DNA from 4 places in the Kocuria sp. 2SI genome. Region 3 is predicted to be linked to each of the others. Evidence: riboswitches for the same ligand, from Rfam matches in the RefSeq annotation. Region 3 holds a riboswitch; each other region holds the start of a gene.
What was found. A riboswitch is a leader RNA that binds a small molecule or an ion and turns the genes downstream of it on or off. The one in region 3 is predicted to bind thiamine pyrophosphate.

Region 1: another riboswitch for thiamine pyrophosphate. It lies ahead of FFS25_RS02835 (ECF transporter S component); the one in region 3 lies ahead of FFS25_RS13965 (FAD-dependent oxidoreductase).
Region 2: another riboswitch for thiamine pyrophosphate. It lies ahead of thiM (hydroxyethylthiazole kinase); the one in region 3 lies ahead of FFS25_RS13965 (FAD-dependent oxidoreductase).
Region 4: another riboswitch for thiamine pyrophosphate. It lies ahead of FFS25_RS08810 (thiaminase II/PqqC family protein); the one in region 3 lies ahead of FFS25_RS13965 (FAD-dependent oxidoreductase).

What each region holds. Positions count from the first base shown of each region.
Region 1 covers NZ_SCNB01000003.1:127,008-132,754, forward strand. The annotation lists gene FFS25_RS02830 (ATP-binding cassette domain-containing protein) at 1-1,616, opposite strand, end outside; gene FFS25_RS02835 (ECF transporter S component) at 1,613-2,311, opposite strand; TPP riboswitch at 2,427-2,531, opposite strand; gene FFS25_RS02840 (DUF4235 domain-containing protein) at 2,676-2,957, opposite strand; gene mnhG (monovalent cation/H(+) antiporter subunit G) at 3,065-3,454, opposite strand; gene FFS25_RS13990 (MrpF/PhaF family protein) at 3,454-3,840, opposite strand; gene FFS25_RS02855 (Na+/H+ antiporter subunit E) at 3,837-4,520, opposite strand; gene FFS25_RS02860 (Na+/H+ antiporter subunit D) at 4,517-5,747, opposite strand, start outside.
Region 2 covers NZ_SCNB01000012.1:16,638-22,384, reverse strand. The annotation lists gene rpmA (50S ribosomal protein L27) at 224-481, opposite strand; gene rplU (50S ribosomal protein L21) at 572-883, opposite strand; gene thiD (bifunctional hydroxymethylpyrimidine kinase/phosphomethylpyrimidine kinase) at 1,175-2,041, opposite strand; gene thiE (thiamine phosphate synthase) at 2,038-2,697, opposite strand; gene thiM (hydroxyethylthiazole kinase) at 2,694-3,596, opposite strand; TPP riboswitch at 3,590-3,688, opposite strand; gene FFS25_RS08315 (Rne/Rng family ribonuclease) at 3,813-5,747, opposite strand, start outside.
Region 3 covers NZ_SCNB01000034.1:115-5,861, reverse strand. The annotation lists gene FFS25_RS12760 (ASCH domain-containing protein) at 67-531, opposite strand; gene moeB (molybdopterin-synthase adenylyltransferase MoeB) at 622-1,863, opposite strand; gene FFS25_RS12750 (thiazole synthase) at 1,860-2,765, opposite strand; gene thiS (sulfur carrier protein ThiS) at 2,762-3,001, opposite strand; gene FFS25_RS13970 (FAD-dependent oxidoreductase) at 3,033-3,650, opposite strand; partial or broken gene FFS25_RS13965 (FAD-dependent oxidoreductase) at 3,718-4,233, opposite strand; TPP riboswitch at 4,220-4,320, opposite strand; gene thiE (thiamine phosphate synthase) at 4,364-5,071, shown strand; gene FFS25_RS12730 (Lsr2 dimerization domain-containing protein) at 5,315-5,671, opposite strand.
Region 4 covers NZ_SCNB01000013.1:17,117-22,863, reverse strand. The annotation lists gene FFS25_RS08835 (single-stranded DNA-binding protein) at 1-474, shown strand, start outside; gene rpsR (30S ribosomal protein S18) at 588-824, shown strand; gene rplI (50S ribosomal protein L9) at 843-1,292, shown strand; gene FFS25_RS08820 (MMPL family transporter) at 1,587-2,144, shown strand; gene FFS25_RS08815 (MMPL family transporter) at 2,220-2,855, shown strand; gene FFS25_RS08810 (thiaminase II/PqqC family protein) at 2,748-3,452, opposite strand; TPP riboswitch at 3,445-3,537, opposite strand; gene FFS25_RS08805 (FMN reductase) at 3,676-4,338, opposite strand; gene FFS25_RS08800 (LLM class flavin-dependent oxidoreductase) at 4,335-5,477, opposite strand; gene FFS25_RS08795 (MarR family winged helix-turn-helix transcriptional regulator) at 5,679-5,747, opposite strand, start outside.

The sequences.
Region 1 (5,747 bases), on a different contig from region 3:
GCGAGCACCCCGCGCTGGCGCCCAGGCGCGGTGGAGGGCTGCGTGCCGACCGCGCGCGGCACGGGCCGCACCGGGACCTCCCGAGCCGCCAGAGCGCGGATCAGCTCGGCGTCATGGGTCACGACCACCACGCAGCGACCCCGCTGCACCTGCTCGGCCAGCAGATCGACGACGGCCGCCCATGTCACGGCATCCTGGCCGAAGGTCGGCTCGTCGAGGATCAGGATCCGCGGGGCCGCGGCCAGCACCGTGCCCACCGACAGGCGGCGCTTCTGCCCGCCGGAGAGCGTGAACGGGTTGGCCTCGGCCAGCTCCGTCAGCCGCAGCCGATCGAGCAGCTCGTCCACGCGCCCGGCGATCTCCTCCTCCGGGACCCCGGCCCGGCGCGGGCCGACCGCGAGCTCCTCGCGCACCGTGCCGGTGAGGAACTGGTGCTCCGGCTCCTGGAAGACCGTGCCGATCCGCTCCACGAGCTCGGGACCGGACCACACCGAAGGATCGTTCGGGATCCCGTCGGCCAGAGCGTCGGCGGCGCGCACCGCACCGGAGGCGGGCACGAGCAGCCCGGCCAGGCTCAGCGCCAGCGTGGACTTGCCGGCTCCGTTGGGACCGGTCAGGGCCACGGCCGACCCGGCGCGCAGCTGGAGGTCGACCGGCAGGGCTGCGGGGGCTCCGGCCATCGAGTCCTCCGGAGCGGGCCGCCCCGAGCGCACGCGCCGTCGGCGCCTGGACAGCCGGCGCTGCGAGGGCTGCTCGCGCGAGACCTCCAGGGCCCCGGCACTCAGCAGCAGGCCGCCTGCCAAGGCCTCCGGCAGCAGCGGCTCGACCTGCGCCCCGGGAGTCCACACACCGGCTCGGCGCAGCTGCTCGGCGTAGGTTCCGTGGGCGTCGAGCAGCTGCGTCGGAGATCCGTCGGCCACCACGCCGCGCGGACCGAGGACCACCACGCGATCCACGAGATCGGCCCACACCTCGGTGCGGTGCTCGACCACCACCAGGGTGGCCCCGGTGTCCTCGACGACCGCCTCGACGGCCCGGCGCACCGTGGCCACGCCCTCGGGGTCCAGGTTGGCGGTGGGCTCGTCGAGCAGCAGCAGCCGCGGGCGCATGGCGGTGATCCCGGCCAGCCCCAGGCGCTGCTGCTGACCGCCGGACAGGGCGGAGGTGTCCCGGTCCGTGGAGATCTCGAGCCCCACGGAGTCCAGGGCGCGGTCCACGCGCGGGCCGATCTCGGCCGCCGGCACCGCGAGGTTCTCAGGCCCGAAGGCGACGTCGTCACCGGCCCGCGCCAGCAGGATCGAAGACTCCGGATCTTGCTGCAGCAGCCCCGTGACCGCGTCCCGCTGCGCCGCCGGGCGCCCGTCCACCAGCAGCTGCCCGCGGGGGCCGCTGCCCGCGCCGTCGTCGGTCTCGTCCTCGGTCTGGGGCAGCACCCCCGCCAGGGCGTGCAGCAGGGTGGACTTGCCCGACCCACTCGCCCCGAGCAGCAGGATCCGCTGACCGGCGGGGATCTGCAGGTCGAGGCCCTGCAGCGCGGGCTCGCCGCGGCCGTCGGGCTGCCAGCCGAAGCCGCGGGCCGTCACGCTCGCCCCAGCGGTGCGGACAGCCTCCGTCATCGCCCGGAGGCCAGGCCCGACAGGACACCGGTGGCACGCAGCGCGCGCACGAGCAGCCACATGGCAAGCCCGGCGATCACCGCGCCAGAGGCCGTGCCCAGCACGACGTAGACCGCCTGGTGAGCCCCCGGCCACTCGTAGTAGTAGAGGAGGCACTCGCTCAGCGTCCCGAGGGCGCCGGCCAGCGCCCCGGAGGCGATCGCCACAGCCGGTCCGAAGCGGCGGTAGCCGAAGGCCAGGAAGACGACCTCCGCCGCAGCGCCCTGGATCAGGCCGGAGATCACGACTGTGGCGCCGAACGTGGTGCCCAGCAGCCCCTGGAAGGAGGCGGCCAGCAGCTCGCAGGCCAGGGCCGCTCCCGGACGGCGGATGATCAGCGCGCCCAGCGGTCCGGCCAGCAGCCACCCGCCCACCAGCAGCCCGCCTGCCGGCGGGTAGCCGACGGTCAGCGCCTCGGAGACCGGGTAGACCAGCGACGACCAAGCCCAGAACAGGACACCGCTGGCGGCGGCCAGCACCGCGAGGACCACGAGGTCGAGCACGCGCCACCGCAGGCGGGAGCGGGAGCCGCGCTGCGGGGAGCGGGCGGCGCCATCCGGGCGCGGGTGGGGACCGCTCTGCGAGCGCGGATCGAGGCCGGGATCGGCGCTGCTGCGATCGGGGCTCAGCGGGTCGGTGCTGCGATGCTGCGTCATGGTGCTCCTCCTGGGGCATCGGGGGCGCCATGGCGTCCCGCTGATCAGGAGGGGAAGGATGCGTGCCGCGCTCGACGGCGGGGCCGGAAGGCGCCGATGCCGCTGCGCGACAGCACCCTCGAGATGCTCGACTCCCTTCGCCGGTGCTAACCGGAGCAGGTTCGAGGGTCTGCGGCGGACCGCACTCTCAGCGCCGTCGGGCGCTCCCCTGTCGTGTGCCTGAGATCCTACGCGAGACGCGGCCGCGATGCAGGTCGGCCGCTGCCACGCACGGAACGGAGGAAGGCGCCGGGAGCGGATGCTCCCGGCGCCTTCGCCATCGATCAGCAGGCCGCGCGCAGCGGCCAGCCCGGACCGGTCGAGATCAGCCGCGGCCCTTGGCCTTCTCCTGCGCCTTGAGCTCGGCCTTCTCGCGCTGCTCGGCGACCTGGCGGTTGACCAGGGTCCGCACGACCGTGGTCAGCACACCGCTGACCACGGCGAACAGGACGATGTCGAGCCAGCGGTCCTCACGGGGGTCGTCGCCCTTGGACGGGACCTGGCGGCCGGTGACCTTCTTCCACGTGGCGTCGAGGCCCTTTGTGGCGGCCTGCACGCCCAGCACGGACGCGCCGGTGCCGATGAGTCCCATGATCTTGGGGTTCATGTCATCTCCTACCCCGAGTGAGCCACTCGGGAGATCGCGGAACCGGCGCCTCAGCCGGCGCCGGAGGTTCGGTGCTCACCCTAGCGCGCTCGGCGAGCCGTTGCGGATCACGACGGGCGGTCCGCGCCGCCCTGCGACTCGGCGGTGTCGGCCTCGTCCAGGGCTGCGGCCAGGTCATCGGCGATCAGCGTCTCATCGAGCACGTGCTTGGTCCGATAGCTCGAGCGCCCCACCATGTGCGCCGAGACCGGCGCCGTGAGCAGCATCAGGGCCCAGCCCAGCAGGGCCAGCGGCAGCAGCGTCCACTCGCGGGAGTGGATCACCACGGCCAGCAGCATGCACAGCAGACCGAGCACCTGCGGCTTGGTGGCCGCGTGCATCCGCGACAGGACGTCCGGCAGCCGGATCAGGCCGAGGCCGGCCGTCAGGGACATGAGGCAGCCCACGAGCAGCAGCACGCCCACGACGATGTCGAGCACGAGGTCCATGGGATCCATCAGCGGTGTCCCTCCTTCTCGGACGGGGCGGGCTTCTGCATCGGGGCGGGCCGGTGATCCTGCTCGGCCCGCTCGCCCTCGACCGGCTCCTTGGTGGCGCCCTCATCGGTCTGGCCCGTCTTCCGTGGCCGCGTGGGCTGGACGAACCGCGCCACAGACACCGAGCCGATGAAGCCCAGCAGCGAGACGGTCACGATGACCATCATGTAGTCGGAGTGATCGCTCCAGACCATCTCCAGGGCGATCGCGGCGACCACCACGGAGAGCAGGACGTCGCTGGAGAGCACGCGGTCCAGCAGCGAGGGTCCCTTCACCAGTCGGTACAGCACGCCGGCGGCCCCACCGGCGAGCATCACGAGGCACACGGCCATGACGATGGTGCTCATCGGCTCTGCTCCTCATCCCGTCGTTCGGCCTTCGATCTGTGGGCGTAGCCCGCCCAGCTGCGCAGCACGGCCCGGGGGTTGAGTCCACGGCCCTTCTGGGCGTCCTCGCGCCGCAGCGCGGCGTAGTCCTCCGGAGAGCCCATCATGCGGATCCAGGCAGCCTCGGTGTTGCGCACGGACTCCCGGAAGTGCTCGATGTCCTCGTCGTCGTGCACGTCCAGGACGTGGAAGTAGAGGGTCGCGTTCGGACGGTCCACCTCCAGCAGCACCGAGCCCGGGATCAGTCCCATGGTGCTTCCGGTGGCCGTGAGGATCAGATCGGAGTGCGAGCGCATCTGCACGGCGGTCACCGACGAGGAGGCCCTGGGCCCATGGGCGATCACGGTCCACATGACCTCGAAGCTGGCGCGGATGACCTGCCACAGGAAGGTGACGAACAGGGTCACGGCGTGCAGCACGTTGAAGCGGCTGGACAGCTGCACGGGCGGCAGTGCCAGCGCCCGGGTGACCAGCAGGGACAGCACGAGTCCCACCAGGAGGTTCTTGGCCGTCAGCTCGCCCCACAGCACGGCCCATACGAGCATGAGCCACAGGATCAGGGGGATCTCCACGGCCCAGCGGTGCTCGCGCCGCCGGGGCCGGGCGGATGAGGACCCGCGGGATGTCGCTGTCGAGCTCACTGATCTGCCTCCTCGGACTGCTCGGAGCCCTGCCGCTGCGCGTCGGCCTCGGCCGAGGGCCGCGAATCCGTGCCGTCGTAGACCTCGCGCTGGATGCCGGCGCCGCTGTCCTCGCCCACATCCTCCCCGTACTGCTCGCCCTCCGGCACGCTCGGTGCGGCAGGGTCGTCGGAGCTCGGGTCCTCGCCGTCGTCCACGACGCCGCGCGGTCCCGATTCGTCGCCGAAGACCGCCTCGACGTAGCGCTCGGGGTGCATGAGGTTCTCCGCGGCGTTGTCGGCCACCGAGAACAGCGGTCCCGCGAAGACCGTGAGGGCGACCCCGACCGCCACGAGCATCCCGGTGGGCATCACCATGAAGAACGGCATGAGCTGCACGTTGCTGCGACCGGCCCACCGGCCGCCGCCCTCGGCCTCCATGGACACCGAGGCGGCGCTGCGGGGCCCGTGCTCCCGTGCCTCGTCCCGGGAGACCAGCAGGACCGGATCCGGGTAGTCGGCGTCGTCGGGGGCGCGCAGGAACGCCTTGTTCCAGATGCGCATCAGGGCCATCAGCGTCAGCAGCGAGGTGAGCACGGAGCCGGCGATCACGACCCAGATGGCCCAGCCGCCCTGGTCGGTGCCCGCCTGGATCAGGCCCACCTTCCCCAGGAAGCCGGAGAACGGCGGGATGCCGCCCAGGTTCAGCGCGGGGATCATGAACAGCAGGGCCAGCAGCGGTGACAGCCCGACCAGACCGCCCAGGCGGTCCGTATTGGTCGACCCGCCCCGGCGCTCGATCAGACCGGCCACCAGGAACAGGCTGGTCTGGATGATGATGTGGTGGACCACGTAGTAGAGCACCGCGGCCAGCGCGGTCTGCGAGCCGACCGCGATGCCGAAGATCATGTAGCCGATGTGGCTGACCAGCGTGAACGACAGCAGTCGCTTGATGTCGATCTGGGCCAGCGCTCCCAGGATGCCCACGACCATGGTGAGCAGGGAGACCCACAGCAGCAGCTGGTCCGCTCTGTCCCCGGGGAACAGCAGCGTCTCCGTGCGGATGATCGCATAGACGCCGACTTTGGTGAGCAGTCCCGCGAACACGGCCGTGACGGGTGCCGAGGCCGTGGGGTAGGAGTCGGGCAGCCAGAACGACAGCGGGAAGACCGCGGCCTTGATGCCGAAGGCGATCAGCAGCATCAGGTGCAGCTGCATCTGCGTGCCCACCGGCAGATCGCCGAGCTTC
Region 2 (5,747 bases), on a different contig from region 3:
CTCCCTTCCTTGCCGGGCGTCCCGCGCCGGCAGCTGATCGGCGCCTGAGGGCGCCGAAATGTGCGTTCCGCCAGGCGTTCAGCCGGCGGGGTCCTGAAACGGAAGAGAGGGCGGGCGCACGTGGCACCCACCCTCTGACTCGTCATGGTGAGCGTGACGCGGACGATCCCGCGTCGAGCGACCGCTGCAGCGCCCCCTCAGGGTCGCTGCAGCGGTCGCCGGGTCACTCAGCCGCTGCGAGGACGTTGACGACCTTGCGGCCGCGCTTGGTCCCGAAGGCCACCTCGCCGGTGGCCAGGGCGAACAGGGTGTCGTCCTTGCCGCGGCCCACGTTCTCACCGGGGTGGAAGTGGGTGCCGCGCTGACGCACGATGATCGAGCCGGCGTTGACGGACTCGCCGCCGAAGCGCTTGACGCCCAGGTACTGGGCGTTGGAGTCGCGGCCGTTGCGGGTGGAGCTTGCGCCCTTCTTATGTGCCATGGCTGCTGCCTGCTTTCGCTAGTCGGTCCGGTTCGAGCCGCTGAAGGCTCGGGCGGACCCATGGAGTGTGGAGAGGGTGACCGGGTGGGGTCAGGCCTTGATGTCGGTGACCTTCACGGTGGTCAGCTCCGAACGGTGACCCTGGCGCTTCTTGTAGCCGGTCTTGTTCTTGTACTTCATGATGCGGATCTTGGGGCCGCGGAGGTTCTCGACGACCTCGGCCGTGACCTTGACGCCCGAGAGCTTCTCGGCCTCGGAGGTCACCTTGTCGCCGTCGACGAGCAGAAGCGCGGGGAGCTCGAAGGTGCTGCCGGCCTCACCGGCGACACGGTCGAGGGTCACGAGGTCGCCGACGGCAACCTTCTCCTGGCGGCCGCCTGCGCGGACAATCGCGTAAACCACGGGGAACTCACTTCTCTCGAGTAGAAATCACTGTCTGGGGGCGCAGACGCTCCTGCCTGACTGACGACGCCGAGATCACCGTGGCGTCGGCCTGCCAGTGGGATGGAGACAGTACGGCCGACGCGGCTTCTCAGCGGTCAGGAGCTACACCCGGGTGTGCCTTCCGAAGTCCCGCGCTCACGACATGGACGGTGTCGCAAGGGGTCATGCGGCATGACACTGAGCAAGGAGACTACTCCATCGTCACCGCCGCGGACAAGGACATTCGGCCCCCGCGAGTCGTCGTGCGGATCACGTCCCGAGAAGCCCGCGCAGGGCCGGGCCCAGGTGGTGCCCGTGGTGCACCGGGCCGTTGCCCTGCCCCACCTCGAGCTCCTCGGCATGGGCGAGCGCCCCGCGCAGCCAGGCCCGCGCCGCCTCCACGGACTCCGGGAGACGCCCCGAGCGCGCCGCCAGCACGGCGATCGCGCTCGAGAGGGAGCAGCCCGCGCCGTGGGTGCAGCTCGTGTCGATCCGCGCTGCGTCCCACCGCGCCATCGGCTCCGCCTGCCCGGGCGCGACCATCGCATCAGGGGTTCGCTCCCCCGGCAGGTGCCCGCCCTTGACGAGCACGGCCACGCCGAGCTGATCTGCAAGGCGCCGTCCCTGCTCGAGGGCCTCGGGCCAGTCCTGCGCCGGCGCCCGGTCCAGCAGGGAGGCGAGCTCCGTGAGGTTCGGCGTCACCAGGTCGGCGGAGCCCAGCAGCTCCAGGACGGCGCCGAGCGCATCGGACTCCAGCAGCGTCCCACCGGCGGTGGCGACCATGACGGGATCGATGACGCACAGCGGCGGCTTCTGCTCCTGCAGCCACTGCCCCACGACCTCGACCGCACCGGCGCTGCCCAGCATGCCGATCTTCACGGCATCCACGACGACGTCGTCGGAGACGGCCAGCAGCTGATCCCTCAGCACCTCCGGCGGCGGCGTGTGGATTGAGCGCACACCGCAGGTGTTCTGCGCGATGACAGCGGTGACCGCACCCATGCCGTAGCCGCCCAGTACGCTGATGGTCTTCAGATCCGCATGCAGACCGGCGCCGCCGGTCGGATCGGTGCCGGCGATCGACAGGACGCGCGGGACGGCGCGCGTGCTGGTCGTGCTCCAGGTCGTCGAGCTCATCGCTGGATCTCCCGTCGGTAGGTCTGCGCCGCCAGGCGCGGATCGGGGGCCGCGCAGATCCCGGAGACCACGGCCACGCCGTCGGCCCCGGCGGCCATCAGCCCCGCGACGTCCTCCGGCCGGATCCCGCCGATGGCCACAGCAGGCAGCGGGCTCAGAGCTCGCGCCCGGGCGAAGCCGTCGATGCCCAGCGGCTGCGGGGCGTCGGGCTTGGTCTCCGTGGCCCGCACCGCCCCGATGCCCAGGTAGTCCACCGTGCCCGCGGGCAGTGCCGCGGCAGCTGCGATCTCGTCCTGCGAGGCCGCAGAGAGCCCGATGATCGCCTCCGGTCCGCACAGGCGCCGGGCGTCCTCCGGGGGCAGATCCGACTGGCCGATGTGGACGCCGTCGCATGCGACCCCCCGGGCGCGTGCGGCCAGGTGGCACTCCACGCGATCGTCCACGACCACCGGGGCCGCGCCGTCTACGGCCGACACGACGGCCTCGAGCAGCTCGAGCAGCTCGCGTCCGGAGGCATCCTTGGCCCGGACCTGGATCATGCTCGCCCCGCCCTCGACAGCCAGCCGCGCGACCTCGGGGACGCTGCGAGTCCGGCTGAGCTGGGGGTCGGTGACGTGGTAGAGCGACAGTGCGGCGGGGTCGAATCGGGGGCTCATCGCCCGGCCTCCTCGGCCCGACCCGCCCCGGCGGCGGCACCGTCCGCGGCGTTCGAGGCATCGGCTGCCTCGACACGGCAGCGCTCGGCGACGTCCTCGGGGCGCAGCCCGGCCAGGGCGTCGAGCAGATGCACGGCGAAGGACCCCGGGCCCTGGCAGCGATCGGCGGCGTCCTCGGCCGCCAGCCCCCAGACCAGGCTCCCGGCCGCAGCGGCCTCGGCGGGGTCCTGCGCGACGGCAGCGAAGGCCGCGATCACGGAGCCCAGGGCGCACCCTCCGCCCACCACCTGGGTCAGCAGCCCGTGACCGTGCGGCACTCGCAGCGTCCCCGACGCGGAGACGATCAGATCGACGGGCCCGGAGATGGCCACGGCATCGGCGCAACCGGTCGACACGAGCTGCCGAGCGGCCTGCACCGCGGCCTCCGGGACATCCGTCGTGTCGACGCCGCGGCCCCCGGCCCCTCCGGTCAGAGCCAGGACCTCCGAGGGGTTGCCGCGGATCACCGCCGGACGGGACTCGAGCAGCTCGGCGGCAAGGGCAGTGCGGATCGGCAGCGAGCCGATCGCCACCGGGTCCAGCACCCAGGGGCGGCCTGAGGCCTGTCGCGCGGCAGCGGCCTCGCGCATGGCGCCGCGCTGCTCGGGATCCGGGGTGCCCAGGTTGATCAGCATGCCGTCGGCGACCTCGGCGAACGGCCCTGCCTCCCCCTGGATGTCCGTCATGGCCGGAGCAGCGCCGAGGGCCAGCAGGGCGTTGGCGGTGAAGTTGGAGACCACCGTGTTGGTCAGGCACTGCACCAGGGGGCGAGTGCTGCGCAGCTGCTCGAGCAGCCGGGCCATCCGCTCCGAGACGGGCTGGTGGGCGGACTGCGATGGACTCTGGGTGTGACTGTGCATCAAGGCGACAATCCCTCCGCTAGTGCGAACTAGTTCAGGTTCGACGGGTGTGCTCTCAGCCGCCTGCTCGGGCGGCACCCCGTGTCGTGCCTGCTCAGTCTACACGTGATCCGGCTGCTCTGTTGGGAGACGATGACGGCCGCCTCCCCGCTCGGGGAGGCGGCCGTCATGCACGCGGCTCAGCGGGGCCGGCTGCTCGCCGGTGCGGCCCTGCGCTCAGGTGCGCCCGTGACCGTCCTGCGGCGAGGACTGCTCCGCGCCCGTCTGAGGAGCGGCCTCGGGCGCGCTGGCGCGCCGCGAGCGGCGCGGGCGGCGACGCGGTCCGGCGGCACCGGGCTCGCGCTCGCCCATGGTGCTGGCCAGCGACTCGAGCTGCGAGCCGGTCGAGCCGCCGGCGCCCAGCGCCTCGGCGGCGCTGTGGCCCTGCGGCAGCTCGATGACCTCGCCGTTGATCGTCACCTGCGAGGCTCCGTCGGTCTGGGCGACCACCGAGGCGGTGCCTGCGGTCACGGTCGCCGCGGCGCCCGGAGCCGCGGGAGCCGACTGCGGGACCTCGGGCGTGCCCGCCGGGGCTGCGGCACGGCGCGAGCGACGGGCCCGCTGGCGCACCGGGGCGGCCTGCTCCGCGTCCGCATCGCGCACCGTCGCCGTGCCCTGAGCGGCCGGGGCCGTCGGTGCGGCCGGGGCCTGGACCGGCTCCGGCGCCGCCTGGGCAGCGGCCGCGGTGCGGCTGCGACGCTTCTGCTGAGCGGCAGCCGCCTGCTCGCCCTGGGAAGCACCCTGGGCCGCCTCCTGCGACTCGGCTCGCGCCGTGCGCGATCGCCGCTCACGTCGTCCCTGGGGGCCCTGAGCGGCGTCCCGGCGCTTCGGCTCCGATGCCTCTCGCGGCGTGGACTCGCCGTCGGCCTCCTTCTCCGGGGCCGACTGATCCGCCGCGTCCTCGCGCGGGGCGCTCGCCTCGGGAGCCTCGCCGGAGGCCGCACGGATGCGCGCCTCGATCAGGGAGCGGGTCTCGTCCTCGGAGCGGGCCCCGGACTGCGCCTCGGACCGGCCGCGGCCGCCACGGCCGGAGGATCGCTCACCGCGCTGCCGGCGCTGCCCGGAGCGGCCGTCCGACTCACCGCGGCCCCGCTCTGCCTGGGCGCCCGTGTCCTGGCCCTGCCCCGGATCGGCCTGCGGGGAGTCCTGCCGGTCGCTCTGGGCCTGGTCGCTGCGGTCCTGATCGTTCTGGTCCTGCGGGGCCTGGCCGTCCTGACCGCGGCCGCGCGAGCGCTTGCCGCGGCGCTTGCGACGACGCTTGCCGCTCTCGCGGGAGTCCTGGGACTCCTGCGTGCGCTGGCCCTGGGACTCCTGGTCCCCGGCGGACTCGCTCGCAGAGGCTGCCTCCGTCCGCTCTCCTGCCGAGGCGGAGGAATCGGTGTCGTGGCCGCTGGCCGAGGCGATCGCGGCCAGGGCGCTTCGGGTGGCCTGTGCGCGCTTGGCCTGCTCCGGATCCTCGGCGCGCGGACGCTGCTCGTCCTGAGCGCCCGGGAGACGACGGCTGCGCTTGCGGTCGTTGCGACCCTGCCGGTTGTCCGAGGAGCCCGAGCTGCGGCCCTTGAGCGGGTGATCGTGGACGACCACGCCGCGGCCGTCGCAGGCCTCGCAGTCCTCCGAGAAGACCTCGAGCAGGCCGGTGCCCATGCGCTTGCGGGTCATCTGCACGAGCCCCAGCGAGGTGACCTCGGCGACCTGGTGCTTGGTGCGGTCGCGACCCAGGCACTCGACCAGGCGCCGCAGCACGAGGTCGCGGTTGGCCTCGAGCACCATGTCGATGAAGTCGATGACCACGATGCCGCCGATATCGCGCAGGCGCAGCTGCCGCACGATCTCCTCGGCCGCCTCGAGGTTGTTCTTGGTGACGGTCTCCTCGAGATTGCCGCCGGAGCCGGTGAACTTGCCCGTGTTGACGTCGACGACGGTCATGGCCTCGGTGCGGTCGATCACCAGGGAGCCGCCCGAGGGCAACATGACCTTGCGCTCCAGTGCCTTGAAGATCTGATCGTCCACCCGGTAGTGGGCGAAGAGATCCTCGTCCCCGTCCCAGCGGTGGACGCGGTCCAGCAGGTCAGGAGCCACGTAGGTCACGTAGGCCTCGATGCCGTCCCAGGC
Region 3 (5,747 bases):
CGGCAATCTGCCGACATCTCAGTCGGCAATCTGCCGCGGCGTTCGCGGCAGTGAAACTGGACCGTCTCAGCACACCGAGTACAGCACGCGGAAGGTCTCGCAGACGACCGGCATCTGAGGATCGAAGCCGCGTGGGTCCTCCGAGTGATCACGCCAGAAGCGCTCGTGAATGTCGCGCCAGGCAGCTAGCGTCCTGTCGCCTTCGCCCTCCGCACAGGCATGGTCCGCTGTGACCTCGTCGAAGGGAACGACGTCGACGGTCATCGTCTCGATCAGGGCCCGCGGCGTGTCCCGCCCATCCAGGATGATGCTGAGTTCGCCCGGTACCGGGATGGCTTCGCCAACGTGCTCGCAGTCCCACATCGACGAGGCCGTGGCCCTCTTGGTGCCCACCAGCACGAGCTCCACGAGTCCGTCGGCATGCTCCGGGGTGGCCCCGAACGCCCACGCCTCCGGAGTCTCCGCGGGCAACGCGGGGAGGTGCGCACGGCACTCCCGCCAGAACCTGTCGATGGCTGAGTCCGTGTGCATTCCGCCAGACTACTGACAGTCGTGCGCCGCCAGGACTCGGCGCGCAGACCGGCCCGGCGCACCCTGCCAGCGCTCAGTACTCGGCTGCCCTCAGTACTCCGGCAGGTGCGGTGCGACGTCGCGCACCCACGCGAGGACACCTCCGTCCAGGTGCCGCACCGTCTCCTCCCGGTTCGCGAAGTCGGGCTGGAGCCGCGCGAGCGCACGCTCCGAGCGACCTCCCGCCTTGCAGTGCAGGACTACTGGCACTCCACGGGCCTCGACTGGCAGCGCCTCGATCCCCTGCTCGAGCAGCGCGTCGAGGGCGACGGGAACCGCGCCCGGGATACTCACGAGGCGACGTTCCCACTCCTCGCGCACGTCGACAAGGGCGAACTCCGCGCTGCCTGCAGCGCGACGATCGAGCATCGCTGCCAGCTCGCGTGCCTCAACCGTCGCCCCTGCCGCGTCCGGTCCCGCTCCCGCCTGCGCCGCCGCGCCGGAACCCCGCTCGCACACACCATGCCCGTCCGCACGCGTGACGCCGTCGGAGACCTCGGTGACAGGCGGCGCCGCCGGATCCGCGACCACGCGCAGCTCCCGCCACGTCATCGCCAGCGCATCGTGGAGCAGCAACCGTCCCAGCAGCGGCTTTCCGATCCCGGTGACGAGCTTGACGGTCTCGGCGGCCATGATGGACCCGATGGTTCCCGGCAGCATGCCCAGCACGCCGCCCTCGGCGCAGCTGGGCACTTCGCCGGCCGGTGGGGGCTCCGGATGGAGGTCGCGGTACGTGGGACCGCAACCGGACCAGAAGACGCTCACACGGCCCTCGAACCGCAGGATCGATCCCCAGACGCACGGGATGCCGGCCAGCGCGCACGCGTCAGAGACGAGGTACCGGGTTCCGAAGTTGTCCGCTCCGTCCAGGACGAGGTCGTAGCCCGCGACGATGTCCCGGGCGTTCTGGGCGTCCAGCCGCACCGGGTGCTGCTGGACGGTGACGAGCGGGTTGAGGCGGGTGATCGCCCGGGCCGCGGATTCCGTCTTCAGGTCGCCCACGTCCTCGACTCCGTGGAGCACCTGCCGCTGCAGGTTGGAGACGCTCACGCGGTCGTCGTCGACGATTCCGATCGTCCCCACGCCGACGGCCGCGAGGTAGTGGAGGATGGGCGCTCCCAGTCCCCCGGCTCCGATGACGAGGACGCGGGCGTTCTTCAGCCTACGCTGGCCGGTCTCCCCCACCTGTTCGAGGGTGAGGTGGCGGGAGTAGCGTTCGATCTCCTCGACCGTGAGCTCCGGTCCCGGCTCGACGAGCGGAGGCAGCGCACTCGACTGCACGGTGGCGTTCACGGCTGCCCCACCTCCGGCCAGTCACCGCGCGGGACCCCGCCGACGGCCGCGCTCGCGTCGCCCGTCGACCCCGCCGTGGCGATCGGATCGATGAGCCCGTCCGCGGGCGATGACGCCAGCGCATGCCTGCGAGCGGGTATCCGCCCCGCCTGCGCGGCCAGCCGTCCCGCTTGGACCGCGGCCTTCATCGCCCGGCCCATGAGGACCGGGTTCTGCGCGCGCGTCACCGCGCTGGCCAGGAGAACGGCATCGCAGCCCAGCTCCATCGCGAGCGCCGCATCCGAGGCTGTCCCGATCCCCGCATCGAGGATCACCGGCACCTGCGCGCGGGAGGCGATGAGCTCGATGTTGTGCGGATTGAGGATGCCCAGCCCGGTGCCGATCGGGGCACCCAGCGGCATGACCGCGGTGGCGCCCACCTCCTCGAGACGCTGCGCGACCACGGGGTCGTCGGAGGTGTAGGCGAACACCTTGAAGCCCTCCGCCACCAGGCGTTCCGTCGCATCGATGAGTTCGACGGCATCGGGAAGGAGCGTCTCCTCGTCGGCGATGACCTCGAGCTTCACCCAGTCCGTCTCCAGGGCTTCGCGGCCCAGCTCAGCAGTGAGCAGCGCGTCGCGCGCGGTGTAGCAGCCGGCCGTGTTCGGCAGGATGCGGATGTCATTGCGCTCCAGCAGGGCGAAGAGCGAGTCGCCGGCCTGCTTCGAGTACCGCCGCATCGCGACGGTGGTGAGCTCTGTGCCGGAGGCCAGCAGCGCCTCCTCGAGGACGCTCAGCGAGGTGATCCCGCCGGTGCCCGTGATGAGGCGCGAGGTGAGCTCGACACCGTCGATGGTGAGCGAGTCCCCGGTGTCCGTGGGGATGTCCGCCGTCGTCTGAGTCGCAATCGTCACTGTCGTCAGCCTCCCTGCATCGCGGTGATGATCTCGACGGTCTGGCCGTCGACCAGGCGCGTGCCCTGCCAGCGGCTGCGCGGCACGACGGCGGAGTCGAGGGCGACGGCGACGCCCAGGCGCCCGCCGTCCGCCGGTGTGCCGTCCGCCGTGAGCGGTCGGTCGATCGTCTGGGCGACGAGGTCCAGGAGTGAGGCGTCATCCTCGATCGGATGCGCGGCCCCGTTGACGGTGAGGGTGGGCACGGAAGGTCCTTCCTGAGCGGTGTCCATGGTGTCAATCTGTCGTGTGGAAGCGGTACGGGTCGGTGGCGCGCAGAACGCCTGCGAGGTCGGTGCCCGGAGAGTCCCCGGTCACGAGCGCCGCGGCCGCATCCGCCAGCAGCGGTGCGAGGAGCACCCCGTGCCGGAAGCCACCGGTCGCGAGGATGAGGCCGGGCACGCCCGCGCCGTCGCCGTCGCGCAGTCGCCCCAGCAGCGGCACGTCATCCGGGGTGCCCGGCCGAGCACGGGCCATGACCTCGACCAGTTCCAGGTCGCAGACCGCAGGGACGAGCGTCTGGGCATCGCGGAGCAGTCGGTACACACCGCCCGCACTCGCGCCCGCAAGGTCGTCCTCGCGCGAGGTCGCTCCGATGACGATCTCGCCGTCGGCCCGCGGCACCAGGTAGATCGGCACTCCGTTCACGACGCCGCGGATCGTGCGCTCGAGGAGCGGCGCGGAGCCCTCCGGCAGCCGCGCGCGGAGGATGTCGCCATGCACCGGTCGCAGCACGGCCGCCGGGGAGGCGGGCAGGCCGGAGAAGAGGTCGCTGCGCAGGCCGGTCGCGAGGATCGTGTGCCTCGAGGCGATCCGGCTGCCGACCGCCAGCTCGACTCCCCCCGCCGTCGCCACACAGCCGGACAGCCGCCTGCGTGACGAGCGTGGCGTGCGCGCGATGCTCCCGCGACGACAATGCCGCAATCAGACCCGCCACCAGCCTGCGCGGGTCGACCTGGTGGTCGCCCACCGCACGGAACGCTCCCGCCAGCCGGGGAGACAGTGCCGGCTCCAGTGCGCGCGCCTCACGGACCGTGAGCGCGTCGACCTCCATCCCGTGCGCGATCTGGTGCTCGCGGAGCTCGGCCAGGCCCTGCCGGTCCGCTGGGGTGCCGGCGCACACGAGGGTCTCCGTCCTGCGGTAGCCCACGTCGTGGCCCGAGGCCGCCTCGATTCCGGCGATGAAGTCCGGGTAGTCGTCCGCGGCCTTGCGCATGAGCGGGTACAGCGCGTGCTGCTGGTACTGGACCTCACTGGCCGGGGCGATCATCCCCGCCGCGGCACGGGAGGCCGCTCCTCCCGGGTCCGGGTCGACGATCGAGACGGACAGTCCGCGCTCACGCAGACGCCAGGCCGTGGAGAGGCCGATGACGCCGGCACCCACGATGACGACATCGCAGTCGTGCGCATCCGGGTGCGACTGTTCCACTGCTCTCATCCTTCCCTTCGGCGGCATGATCCGCATCAGGTTCGACGGTCGGCGCTGGGGCCCTCTCAGCCCCGTAGGGCTCCCGCAGAGTTCGCGATCTCCACGAGTGCGTGCATCGTCGTGACTACACTCGTGGATCGTGAGCCATCATACAGACGCCCCCGCTGGGGAGGGCGCGCAGGCCAGGGCCGCGCGCATCGCCACTGCTCGCCTCTACCTGTGCACGGATGCCCGCACCGGCCCCGGGGATCTGGAGAGCTTCCTCCACGCCGCGTACGCCGGCGGCGTCGACATCATCCAGTTGCGCGACAAGTCGATCGGCACCGCCGATGAACTCGCAGCACTGGAGATCCTCGCTCGTGCGGCTCGCGCGCACGGGAAGCTCTTCGCGGTCAACGACCGCGCGGACGTCGCCTCCCTCATCGGCACCGATGTCTTCCATGTGGGCCAGCAGGACCTCACCCCCGCACAGGCCCGCAAGCTGCTGGGCGACGAGGTCGCCATCGGCCGGTCGACGCACACGGTCGAGCAGGCCCAGGCGGCACGGCTCGACCCGGACGTCGACTACTTCTGCACCGGGCCGATCTGGGAGACCCCCACGAAGCCGGGCCGTAAGGCCACCGGACTGAGCTTCGTCGAAGACGTCGCACATGCGGAGAACAACGATGCAGACCGCGTCACCAACGAGGACCCCGCGAAGCCGTGGTTCGCGATCGGCGGGATCGACGAGCAGCGTCTGCGCCAAGTCCTGGACGCCGGCGCACAGCGGATCGTCGTCGTCCGGGCGATCACCCAGGCCGACGACCCGGAAGCCGCCGCCCGCCGCCTCCGCGCAGCCCTTCGGTAGTCACGACTCCAGCCACGCACAGTCGCAGCTCGCTCCGGCGACAGTGCCTCCATTCGGCGGGACGCGACACTCACGACGTGGAATGGTTCGAGGCCTCTTCCTCGCGCTCAACTGAGCGAATCCGTCGTCGGTTGTCCGGACAAAACCCACAATGCGATTCACTCACCGGAGTGATGAAGCAGAAGAAAGCCCGCGTCGCTCCTCAGAACAACGCGGGCCCTCGACAGACCACGGGATTTAAGATCAGTCCAGTCCCGGCTTCCCGGCGTTGACCCATTCCTGCTCCCATTCGGCTTTGATCCGTCCGCGCTTCGGAACGTCATAGCCACGGAGGTCCAGGAACTTCCGCATCGCGGCCAGCTCTTTCTTCCGCTGAGCACCGCCTCCGCTCTTCTTCGCGCCCGCTGCCGGTGCCGCCGCAGAAGCCTTCCGACTTTTCGCGATGTAGACCTTCAGCGCCTCCTGCAGCTGCGTGTGCTCGTCAGGGGTGAGTTCGATCTCGTACGCACGCCCATCCAGCGCGAACTGAACGGTATCCACTTCGTCCGACTGCGCACCGGGGAAATCAGAGGTGAGCACTTCTACGAATTGCTTCGCCATTGCAGTCCCTTTCGATCGCTGATATCGGTCGAAACGCTACCAGGAATGGCCTGGCAGGACGATGTATATACGACGA
Region 4 (5,747 bases), on a different contig from region 3:
CAGTCCAACGAGTGGAAGGACGGCGAGACGCTGTTCATGCGCTGCTCGGTGTGGCGCGAGGCGGCGGAGAACGTCGCCGAGACGCTGCAGAAGGGCATGCGCGTCATCGCCCAGGGGCGGCTCAAGTCCCGGTCCTTCGACACGAAGGAAGGCGACCGCCGCACCGTGATGGAGCTCGACGTCGATGAGATCGGCCCGTCGCTGCGCTTCGCCTCGGCGAAGGTCAACCGCCAGTCCCGCGGAGGCGGGTCCGGCGGCGGCTTCAGCGGCGGCGGACAGCAGTCCGGCGGCTGGGACAATGGCGGCGGGGGCGGCTTCGGCGGCAACCGCGGCGGCCAGTCCTCCGGCGGCTACAACCAGGGCGGTCAGGGCGGTGGGCGCCAGCAGGCGGCCCCGCAGAACGATCCCTGGGGCCAGTCCGCCGGCGGCAGCTACGACTGGGGCACCGGACAGGACGACGAGCCGCCGTTCTGATCGGCGGCCCGAGCGCCTGAGCCCTCGCACCCACCCGGCGCAGAACCGGGAGACAGAACACATTTCCATCCCGCAGAGCACTGCGGGCTCCACGCTTCAGAAGGAGCACCACGATGGCGAAGCATGAGATTCGCAAGCCCAAGCCGAAGGCGAACCCGCTCAAGGCCGCAGGCGTCACCGAGATCGACTACAAGGACGTTGCGCTGCTGCGCAAGTTCATCTCCGACCGCGGCAAGATCCGCGCGCGTCGCGTGACCGGCGTCTCCGTCCAGGAGCAGCGCAAGATCGCCCAGGCCGTCAAGAACGCCCGTGAGGTCGCCCTGCTCCCCTACGCCGGCTCCGGCCGCTGATCGGAAAGGAACACACTCATGGCAAAGATCATCCTGACGCACGAGGTCTCCAACCTCGGTTCCGCCGGTGACGTGGTCGAGGTCAAGGACGGGTACGCCCGCAACTACCTCTTCCCCCGCGGCTTCGCGACCCAGTGGTCCAAGGGCGCCGAGCGCCAGATCGAGTCCATCAAGGCCGCTCGTGCGGCCCGTGAGCTCGCCTCGCTCGAGGACGCGCAGGCCCTGGCGGCCTCGCTGATCTCGGCCACCGTCACGGTCCCGGCCAAGGCCGGCGCCGAGGGCCGTCTGTTCGGCTCGATCAAGGCCGAGCAGGTCGCCGACGCCGTCAAGGCCGCCGGCCTGGGCGAGATCGACAAGCGCAAGGTCGAGATCCGCGAGCAGGTCCGCACCGTCGGCACCTACCAGGCCACCGTGCGCCTGCACGAGGACGTCAATGCGAACATCGAGTTCGAGGTCGTCCCCGCCTGATCCTTCGGGTGAGCCGTCCTGCACGGCACGCCTGACCGACGAGCCGTCGCCCCTTACGCGGGGCGGCGGCTCGTCGTCGTTGCCGGGCCTGTCGGGCGCCGGCGGGCGGCTCTGCCCCTGACAGGTCACCGTTCGGCGGATGACGACGACGGCCCTGCGCAGGGACGCAGGGCAGGCCCTGATGCGGTCCCTTGCGCGGTGATCTCGCATCTGTTCCCGGCCCTCGGGGCCCGGGCGCGGCGCGGATCTGCTGCGGGCGCATGACCCGTCCCCAGGACGGCCGACTCCGCTGACGTGGGGGAGGAGATCGCCGCGGATCTGCGCGAGCACGACGGCATCGAGTCCGTCCACACGTACAGCGACCCCGGCATGGCCGACCCTCTGAGCTCCGACGATGGCCGCACGGGCATGGTCGTGGCGCACATCGAAGGCTCCGAGGCCGAGCAGACCGAGATCTCGACCGAGCTCGTGGAGGATCTGACAGGGGAGCGCAGCGACGGCACCGAGGTCCCGGTGGGCGGCTCCGCGCCCATGATCGCCTCGAACAGCCAGCAGGTGATGAAGGACCTGGGGCTGGCCGAGGGCATCGCCGTGCCCATCACGCTGGTGCTCCTGCTGGTGGTCTTCGGCAGCGTGGTCTCTGCGGTGCTGCCCCTGGCGGTCGGGGCGTTCGCGGTGTTCGGCGCGTTCTTCTCGACCTGGATCATCGCCCAGCTCACCGACGTGTCGATCTTCTCGATCAACCCCATCACCGCGCTCGGGCTCGGACTGGCGATCGACTACTTCCTGCTGATCGTCAGCCGCTTCCGTGAGGAGCTCGGGCGCCGCGGGCTGGAACGCAGCTCGCCGTGACGGGCCGAAGGCGTCGAGGATGCCCTGCGGCGCACCCTGCAGACAGCCGGGAGGACGGTCCTGTTCACCGGCTCGGTGCTGCTGCCGATCAAGGCGCTGCTGATGAACGTGCTGGCCCTGTCGGCGGTGCTGGGCGTGGAGACGCTCGTGTTCCAGCACGGCTGGCTCTCCGGGTTCCTGGGCTTCGCGCAGGGCCCGCTGGACATGTCCATGCCCGTGCTGCTGTTCTGCATCGCCTCCGGGCTGTCGATGGACTACGAGCTGTTCCTGATCGGGCGCATGAAGGAGATGTGGGAGCAGACGGGCAGCAACCGCATGGCGGTCGTGGAGGGGCTCGCGCACACCGGGCGCATCACCACACTCGCGGCGCTGGTGCTCTCGGTGACGTTCGCGGCCTTCGGGACGAGCCAGGTGAGCTTCATGCAGCTGTTCGGCCTGGGCGCGGCGTTCGCGATCCTGCTCGATGCGACCCTGGTGCGCGGCGTCCTGGTGCCCGCGTTCATGCGGATCGCCGGGCGGGCCAACTGGTGGGCACCGGCCCCGCTGCGGTGGGTGCACGATCGGATCGGGCTGGCGGAGGCCCCCGTCAGTCGGTCCGCGCTCTCAGCGCGGGATGATCTCCGACTGATCCTGAGTCAGGGCCTGATCGAAGAACGCCAGCTCGTGGCGGCAGCCTGCCAGATAGGCCCGCTGTGCTGCCGCACGGCCTGATTCCGAGCTCTGTGCGAGCTCCCGCTCGACGCGCTCCAGGGCTGCAGCGGTTGCAGCCACGAAGTCGGGATCGCGGTAGGTCTCCAGCCATGCGGCATACGGGTGATCCGGCTCCACGGCCGGCAGACAGGCTCCGACCTGGGCGTAGAGCCAGAAGCAGGGGAGCACTGCAGCAGCGCCGACAGCTCGGTCCTGTCCCAGGGCGGCGGCCAGCAGGAAGTCCGTGTAGGCCGCGGTGACGGTGCTGGCGGGCTCGTCGGCGGCCTCCGGACGGGCGGCCATCCAGGTGCGGTGCAGCTGGGCCTCCTCCGTGAGGCAGCCGACCGAGGCCTGTGCCCACGCGAGCTGGTCCTGGGCGTGATCGCAGCGTGCGGACAGAGCCGCCAGGGCCCGGGCGTAGCCGGCCAGATACAGGGCGTCCTGGGCGAGGTAGAACGTGAACCGCGCGTCGTCGAGGGTTCCGTCCAGCAGGGCGCGCACGAATCTCGAGTCCTGAATCTCGGCTGCCGTCTGCGCGCCGGCATCCCACAGCGACTGCGTCCATGGACCGGCCGCTTCGACGGCGGGCTGGGGGGCGATGTTCGAGGTGGAGTTCATCAGGGGACATCCCTTCGCCAGTGCGAGCTGGAGCAGGTTCCACGGGTCTGATCTCAGCGCCGGCGGCGCACCCCGTGTCCGCAGCCCACTGTAGGCGGCAGGATCGGATGCCGATAGGGCGGCAGCCGGTTCCGCTGCGAGAGACGAGACCTGCTCATATGTCACATTCGACATATGAGCAGGTCAGGCGGCCTATGGGGCCTTCGAGAGCTCTGCGAGCCCGTCAGGAGCCGTCGTGGCCCTTGAGGAGGTTCGCGAAGTCCGTGACCGGACCCAGGTCCACACCGCTGCGACGCGGCGCCCGCGCGGGCTCGGTGGGCAGGAAGCCCTCCATCCCGGCGGACTCGGCCACCAGTGCTGTCGCCATCTCGGAGGCGGCTCGAGCGATCCGCGACTCCAGGCCTCCGGTGTCCCCGGAGCCGAAGTCATCGGTCGCGGCGAACACGCCCGTGGGCAGCACGACTGCCCGCGAGTAGGAGAACAGCGGGCGCAGCGCGTGGCCCAGGACCAGGCTGTGGCGCGGGCTGCCGGCCGTCGCGGCGATGAGCACCGGGAGGTCGATCAGCGCTTCGTCGTCGAGGACGTCGAAGAACATCTTGAACAGCCCCGAGTAGGAGGCCCGGAAGATCGGCGTGACCGCCACCAGCCCGTCGGTCTGGGCGACCAGGCGCTTGACGTCGTCGAGCTGCGGATCGGGCAGCCCGCCCGTGGTCATGGCCTGCGCCAGCGGCAGGGCCAGGTCCCGCAGCTCCACGTGGTGGACCTCCAGGGCCTCGCCCCGGGCGCCGACCCGGGACTCGACGGCCTGGGCGATCTGGTCCGCCAGCAGGCGGGTGGACGACGGCGAGGACAGCCCCGCCGAGACGACGACGAGCTGCCGGGTCATCGCTGCTCATCCTCCTTCTGCTCGTCCTGCGGCCGCGCGTTGATGACCTGGCGGTGCCTGGAGTCCGGGCCCTGGGCGCGCAGGGTCTCGTGGGTGGGTGGGTCTGAGGGCACGTGCGCCGGGCGACGTGCCTCGAAGCCCTCGCGCAGGCGCGGGACGATCTCCCGGCCGAGGATCTCGATCTGCTCCAGGACCATCTCCTCGGGCAGGCCGGCGTGATCCAGCAGGAACATCTGGCGCTGGTAGTCGCCCACCTGATCCGCGTAGCCCAGGTAGCGCTCCACGATCTGATCCGGGGTGCCGACCGTCAGCGGGGTCATCCGCGAGAAGTCCTCGAGCGACGGGCCGTGGCCGTAGACCGGCGCGTTGTCGAAGTACGGGCGGAAGACCCGCTTGGCCTCGGCCTCTGTCTCAGCGGCGAAGATCTGGCCGCCCAGGCCCACGATCGCCTGGTCGGCGGCGCCGTGGCCGTAGTGCTCGAAGCGCTGGCGGTAGAGGTTCACCATCGAGGCGGTGTGCTCGATGTTCCAGAAGATGTGGTTGTGGAAGAAGCCGTCGCCGTAATAGGCGGCCTGCTCCGCGATCTCCGGGGAGCGGATCGAGCCGTGCCACACGAAGGGCGGGGTGTCATCCAGCGGCCACGGGGTGGAGGTGTAGCTGTTGAGCGGGGTGCGGAACTTGCCCTGCCAGTTCACGACCTCCTCGCGCCACAGCTTGCGCAGCAGGTGGTAGTTCTCGATGGCCAGCGGGATGCCCTGGCGGATGTCCTTGCCGAACCAGGGGTAGACCGGACCGGTGTTGCCACGGCCCATGGTGAGATCCACACGACCGCCGGAGAGGTGCTGGAGGAAGGCGTAGTCCTCAGCGATCTTCACGGGGTCGTTCGTGGTGATCAGCGTGGTGGCCGTGGAGAAGCGCAGGCGCTCGGTCTGGGCGGCGATATAGGCCAGGTGCGTGGTGGGTGAGGAGGGCACGAACGGCGGGTTGTGGTGCTCGCCGGTCGCGAAGACGTCCAGTCCCACCTCTTCCGCCTTGAGGGCGTACTTGGTCATCGACCGGATGCGCTGGGCCTCGGACGGCGCCTTGCCGTTTGTGGGATCCGGGGTGACGTCGCCGATGGTGAAGATGCCGAACTGCATGGTGCTCGCTCCTTGGATGCGACTCGCGAGCCCGGGGTCTTCCGGCACTCGCGTGACGTTTCACGAAACAGTATGCGTCGATGTAGGTGACATGTCAACCAATAGGTTCGCCGTGCTCGAGGGACGGCGGGAACGACGAACGCGCTGTCGTCGTGATGCGCCAGGCCGTGTCAGCGCAGGGCGGCAACCGGCCTGCGCGGGTCAGTCGATCGGTGCGCAGTCCGGGCGGCGGATGTCGAGCTTGCGGGCGATCCGGGAGGTGATGCGGTC